2 regions of the Brevibacillus sp. AY1 genome follow, and region 1 is predicted to be linked to the other one. Evidence: riboswitches for the same ligand, from Rfam matches in the RefSeq annotation. Region 1 holds a riboswitch; the other holds the start of a gene.

Evidence for each region. A riboswitch is a leader RNA that binds a small molecule or an ion and turns the genes downstream of it on or off. The one in region 1 is predicted to bind S-adenosylmethionine.
Region 2: linked by a shared signal. The riboswitch ahead of JZI27_RS10155 (MetQ/NlpA family ABC transporter substrate-binding protein) and the one ahead of JZI27_RS14930 (homocysteine synthase) in region 1 are both predicted to bind S-adenosylmethionine.

Annotation. Positions count from the first base shown of each region.
Region 1 is NZ_JAFLPN010000018.1:12,754-16,163, forward strand. Features, by position in the region: gene JZI27_RS14915 (SCO family protein) at 1-501, opposite strand, end outside; gene JZI27_RS14920 (rhodanese-like domain-containing protein) at 584-898, opposite strand; gene JZI27_RS14925 (hypothetical protein) at 1,171-1,395, opposite strand; SAM riboswitch class I at 1,524-1,635, shown strand; gene JZI27_RS14930 (homocysteine synthase) at 1,738-3,039, shown strand; gene JZI27_RS14935 (EcsC family protein) at 3,117-3,410, opposite strand, start outside.
Region 2 is NZ_JAFLPN010000009.1:33,918-37,327, reverse strand. Features, by position in the region: gene JZI27_RS10165 (ABC transporter substrate-binding protein) at 1-803, opposite strand, end outside; gene JZI27_RS10160 (DUF2294 domain-containing protein) at 1,080-1,433, opposite strand; SAM riboswitch class I at 1,663-1,766, shown strand; gene JZI27_RS10155 (MetQ/NlpA family ABC transporter substrate-binding protein) at 1,909-2,727, shown strand; gene JZI27_RS10150 (methionine ABC transporter ATP-binding protein) at 2,762-3,410, shown strand, end outside.

The sequences.
Region 1 (3,410 bases):
CGAATTCTCATCCGGCAGCTTCATGACAGCCATCCCAAAGTCTTTAGTGACCGTTTCAATGGCTGCATTGTCGCCGCGCAAAAACTTCCAGCCGCTCTGGTCAGCGTGGAATTTTTCCGCGTACTGCTGCAGCACTTCTGGAGTATCATAATCCGGATCAAAGGTAATGGTGAGGAACTCTACCTTGTCCCCAAACAATCCCTTTTCCTTCAACTGCTCTTGCAGCTGGGACATATTGTAAGTCGTCGCAGGACAAATATCCGGGCAATTGGTGAAGATGAATTCAACCAATCGCACCTTGCCCGCACTCTCCGAGAAGGTATACTTCGAGCCGTCAATATTGTCCAATGTGAAATCATTCAATGCCTTGATGACCGGAATCTGGGTCTTCTGCATGTATTGGTAACCAAAGATCCCGATAATCGCCAAAATCAGCACACCAGCTAATACTGGAAACCAGTGTTTTTGAACAGATGATTCTTTCTTTGCACCTTCACTCACGAGTATTGCCTCCCCATGCTCTTCCCTGCGGCTTCACACCTCTCCTCATGCCAGCCGCATTTTACGTGCGTACACGTCTTGCTTAGGATTCTTCTTTCTCTCCCGGCCAAGCGAGCATGCCACCGACCATATTGGCTACATCATAGCCCATTTCGCTCAAATACTCGGTCGCTCTGTGGCTGCGCGCACCGCTGCGGCACACCATCACTACGGGAATATTTTTATCCAGCTCATCCACTCGATGAGGCAAGAATCCAAGCGGAATCAGCTTCGCTTGTTTGATATGACCAGCATTCCACTCATCCACTTCACGAACGTCAATAACCTGCACCGGTTCTTTTGCTTCGAGCTTTTCCAGCAATTCTTGTGGAGTTATTTCTTTTACCTGTTCGTTCATCCTGAAATCCCCCTATATGTACGATTACGCAATCGATTTTTTCCTGCTTCATCATAACATATGCACGTTTTATTTTCTAACTGAACGACACTTCACAAAGGCGACTTCAAACAGATGAACTCAGGTGAAGCTTAGCACAAAATGCAGGGCGAATCCCTTTACATCGGCAAAGTATTTGTGAACGAGCAAAGGCGAAAGCGTTACAAATTAACGTCATGAAAGAAAAGAGGAGGCAGATCAGCTGCTCTCCTCTTTTTTCTATGGCTCCGAAATCATATTTTTCCTTGCTTGATCCACGTAGCGATCCGATACGAGCCGTAGAGACTTACCAGTGTAAGCAGGATCAGCATCAATAGCCACATGCCCAACTGACCGATCTCCTCCAGCTCCCGGGCGTTTTGAAATATGAAGAAACCGATGTACAGAATCATCAGGTAGCAGCCGATATTCGGAATCAGATAGGCGATCCGAAGCTTGCCATGTTTCTTCGTGCTCATAAGCGTTCACAGCCTTTCCTTCCTATACTTAATCAAATGCCACATAAACCACTATGAAAACTAATATTTTAATTGACAGAAGAGTATCACTTTCATACAATTGTGATAATTAATACGAAAACTCACGATTTTCATCAAGAGTGGCGGAGGGACAGGCCCGATGAAGCCCGGCAACCTGCATGTCAAATGCGAGGTGCCAATTCCTGCAGGATCGAATCTGTAGATTCTGGGAGATGAATGTTTGCGTACGGTATAGCCGGAGCCTTCTTCTTCCCAGAAGTAGGCTTTTGTTTTATTTTCACCGTTTTGCCCATTTTACCACAGAAAAAGGGAGAGATGACCATGTCAGATCAACAACAATGGAAACCGGAAACGATTGCTGTACACGGAGGCCAGGAGGTAGACCCCGTCACTGGCTCCAGAGCGGTTCCTATCTATCAAACAAGCTCGTACGTCTTCCGCGATACGGAGCATGCAGCAAATCTGTTCGCGCTCAAGGAATTGGGCAACATCTACACGCGCATCATGAACCCGACTCAGGACGCTTTCGAAAAACGTGTCGCCTTGCTTGAGGGTGGCGTGGGTGCGCTCGCTACTGCTTCCGGTCAGGCAGCCATTACCTTCTCCATTCTCAACATCGCCCAGGCCGGGGATGAAATCGTCGCCTCCAGCAGCCTGTACGGCGGTACTTACAATTTGTTCGCGCATACATTGCCACGTCTGGGTATCAAGGTTGTATTTGCGGATCAATCCAACCCAGAAAATTTTCGCGCGCTGATTAACGAAAAGACAAAGGCTGTTTTCGTCGAGACAATCGGCAACCCGCGCATCAACGTCGCTGATCTGGAAGCCATCTCTGCTGTAGCACATGAAAATGGCATTCCTTTGATCGTCGATAACACTTTTGCCACACCCATCCTCTGCCGTCCATTTGACCACGGCGCAGACATCGTCGTTCACTCCACGACAAAATTCATTGGCGGACACGGTACCGCGATTGGCGGCATCATCGTGGATTCCGGAAAATTTGACTGGACCAACGGCAAATTCCCTGGCCTGACGACACCAGATCCCAGCTATCACGGTGTTGTATATACCGAAGCACTCGGTCCGTTGGCCTATATTCTCAAGGCGCGCGTGCAGCTGCAACGCGATATCGGAGCAGCCGTCGCACCATTCAACTCCTTCCTGTTCCTGCAAGGTCTGGAGACTTTGCATCTGCGGATGGAACGTCATAGCGAAAATACGCTGGCAGTCGCCCGCTTCCTGGCTGCTCACCCTGACGTGGAATGGGTCAACTATCCTGGACTTGAATCCGATTCTGAATATGAGCTGGCGAAAAAGTATTTGCCAAAAGGCGCAGGCGCGATTCTTACCTTTGGTATCCGCGGTGGCGTGAAGGAAGGTCAAAAGCTGATCGAATCCGTGAAGCTCTTCTCGCACCTGGCAAATGTCGGTGACTCCAAGTCGTTGATCATTCACCCTGCCAGCACGACACACCAGCAGCTGACAGAAGCCGAGCAGGTTGCGGCAGGCGTATCGCCTGGCATGATTCGCTTGTCTGTCGGAACAGAAGCCATCGACGACATCATCGGTGATCTGGAACAGGCATTGAAACAAGCTGTTGCCGTAAGTGCTGTTTAATCTCTCACACAAAAATGAGGCTGGTTCGAAAGTAGATTTCTACTTGAGAACCGGCCTTTTTTACATCAAATCGCCTTTCATTGCGGTGAGATCGTCGAGTCGTCCCTTTCGCTCCGATCAATCTCTCGCATGCGCTCCAGTATCCGCCGTTTGCGGTACAGCATCATTCCCGCTTCCGCCACATCCTGCACAGTGGAGCGATTCAAATACGCCCCGAACAAAATTCCTGCGATCGGCACCATTTGAAACAGCTTTTTCCAACCAAAATTCTCCGTGTACGTCACGACGACTTCACGCCAGCCCTGCAATTGCGCGATCACATCCTTCTGTGCATGAGGATCGTCAAAGTGCGAAAGCTCGGCCAATATCGC
Region 2 (3,410 bases), on a different contig from region 1:
TAGCCGCCTTCTTCAGGAGAAACGAATTTCGCTTCTGGAACAGCTGCCTGGATATCCTTGAAGTACATTTCCATGATCGGTCCTACTGCGATCTCTTCTTGGCTGAACATGTTCACGTACTCAGAGGTTTTATCGTAGTATTTGACAACTCCGCTGTTGATTTCTTTCATTTTGGCAAATGCTTGGTCTTCGTTGAATGTCGCGCTGCCTGAAACTTGCGATGCAGCATCCAGAATCATCGGACCAGTGGTCGAAGTGATGTTCGGCAGAGTCAGCTTGCCAGTCAAATCAGCACTCCACAGATCTTTCCAGGATTTGATCTCGGATTGAATCAGGTTGGGATTGTACGCGATACCGAATTGACCGATGGTATAAGCCGGTCCGTACTCTTCTCCGAGTGGGGCTTTGGCAATATCATAGACTTCATTCAAGTTCGGAATACGGCTGCGATCGATCGTTTCGAACAGCCCGTCATCGATCCCTTGCTGCGCGTAGTAGTCCGATAGATAGATCAGGTCGACAGCAGAGTTGCCTTGGCGAATTTTGTTCAGGCGTTCTGCGTTGTTTCCGATTTCCAAGACAATTTCCACGTTGTGTTCTTTTTCGAATGGCTCATATACTTCTTTGCGGAAGAAGTCTTCAGAAAAACCCCATGTCGAGATCACCAGCTTTGCAGGGGCGCCTTTTGGAGCTTCACCAGCAGCATTTCCCTCTGGCTGTTGAGCTTGATCTGCACTGCCACAGCCGGCCAGCGCGAGAGAAAGTGCGGATACAGAGAGCAAAGAAGTAAATAATTTTTTCATGTAAAAGTCCTCCATTCAAACCTATCTCTTTATTGTTTGTTCCATGAACCCCTTACTTTACTTTCTCCAAAGAACCGATGATCTTTCCCGCATCACTCCCTTCAATAAGGAAAAATAAGGAAATAAACAAAAGAAAAGCACCCTTGAATAGATAATTTCTTCTAAACAAGAGCACTTTTCTTCGTAAACGAAAGAATTGTACGTCTGTTTCATCCCGACCGGGTCTTCCCTTAAGATAAATCAAAAGAAAAAATCCCAGATAGGAATGTTGACTATTTATTTTTCGGTGGAATCCGACAAGATCACATTGGTAAAGGCCCACTGTGTAGTAGCGTCATAATCACGCAATATCGCTTCCAGCTGCAGACCCATTTCTTCTTCCAAACGTTCCCGCAGTCTTTTCTTATAGAGAAGCGACATCCGAAAATCTACTTCCAGCTTTAGTGCAGGAGCCTCGCCTTCGAGCGCATCGGATCTTGGAGAGCGTCGGTGCTTGGCTTGAAAAGCAATCAGGTTTTTCTCAATCGTAACCTTTAGTGAAGTTGTCCCAAAACCGAACAACTCTTTGGCTATCTCATTATAGATATGAGACAGTTTCTTTCTACTGTCGCTATTGTCCTGTATGGTCATAACATCACCTGCAAGCGTAATTGTCAGGCTTTTTTACTCCCCCATTATACATATGATCATAGTCGTTTTCAAGTTCAATATTCGTATTTTGCTCATTTCCTTGATAAATATGCTCTACTTCGTACGACTTTACTTACTTACAAAAAGTGTTTGACAGATATAAATAAGAACTATATAATCCAACTATCCAAGTAAGAATTAGTGTCAATTTAACTTCATATGTAATCATCTCTTATAGAGAGAGGTAGAGGGACTGGCCCAATGAAACCTCGGCAACCTATCCAATTGGATATGGTGCCAATTCCAGCGGAGATATTTTCCGGAAGATAAGAGAGGTATAAGCGACTTTTATTCGTGTTGCATGATAACCTCTTCTTTCGGGAAGAGGTTTTTTTGATTGCTAGACACACTTGGTCATGGGCTTCAATTTTTTAAACATATAGAATTTAACAGAAAAAAAGGGGAGAAATTTACTATGAAAAAGACCGGATTTTTGCTTACATCCTTGTTGCTTGCAGCTTCCTTGTTGACCGCTTGCGGAGCCAAACAAGAAGCAGCACCAGCAGCCGCTGAACAGACTAAAGTGAAGGTAGGCGTAACCGCTGGACCGCACGAAGAGATCATGAACAAAGTCAAGGAAGTTGCCCAAACAAAAGGCTTGGAAGTAGAGGTTGTCGTATTCAATGACTACGTGCAGCCAAACCAATCCTTGGATAAAGGTGCTCTGGATGCGAACAGCTTCCAAACCATTCCGTTTCTCGATAAATTCAATGCTGACCACAAGACAAAAATCGTCGTCGTAGACAAAACGGTTACATTCCCAATGGGTCTCTACTCCACCAAGCATAAAAACGTAGCTGATGTACCTGAAGGTGGAGTTGTTGGTATTCAAAATGATCCAACAAACCGCGCCCGTGCATTGCTGCTATATGAAGCAGCAGGATTGATCAAACTAAAAGAAGGCGTAGGAAACGAAGCTACTCCTCTGGATATCATTGAAAATCCGAAAAAATTGGAGTTTAAAGAACTGGAAGCTGCTTTCCTGGCACGCTCCCTGAACAACGTAGAGCTCGCAAGTATCAATACCAACTTCGCGATGTCTGCTGGCTACTCTCCAAAAAAAGATTCGATTTTCTCCGAGACATCTGATTCTCCTTATGTTAATGTCATTGCAGTGAATGAATCGAATAAAGACAACCCTGCTATCAAAAAACTAGTAGAAGCATATCGTTCGGAAGAAGTGAAGAAATTTATCGACGAACACTTTGATGGAGCCGTCCTCCCGTCCTGGTAAGGCAGGAAATTTGCACAGCAAGGAGACTGGATAGATGATTCAGCTTACAGAGATCCATAAGACGTACAAGGTCGGAAACAAACAGGTTGAAGCCTTGAAAGGCGTGTCACTGAACGTAGAGAAAGGTCAAATTTTCGGAGTGATCGGATTTAGCGGAGCTGGGAAAAGTACCCTGCTCCGTACGATCAACTTGCTCGAAAAGCCAACTAGCGGCTCAGTAGTCGTCAACGGTCAGGATATGCTGTCGCTGAAGGAAAAAGAGCTTCGACAGGCACGCAAGAAGATCGGGATTATCTTTCAGCACTTCAACCTTCTCTCTTCCTATAATGTATTTGACAACGTAGCCGAGATTTTGCGCATGAACAAGGTACCGAAAGATGTCATTAAGAAGAAGGTTGAGGATCTGCTGAGACTCGTCGGCCTGGAGGATAAGGCTCATTCCTATCCCTCTCAATTGTCTGGCGGCCAAAAGCAGCGTGTCGGGATTGCCCGTGCGCTCGCGACTGATCCGGAGATTTTGCTTTGCGACGAAGCCACATCTGCTCTTGATCCACAGACCACCGAGTCGATTCTGGATCTCTTGCTGGACATCAATCGCAAGTTCAATCTGACTATTGTCCTGATCACACACGAGATGCAGGTCATCAAAAAGATCTGCGACCAAGTCGCCATCATGGAAAATG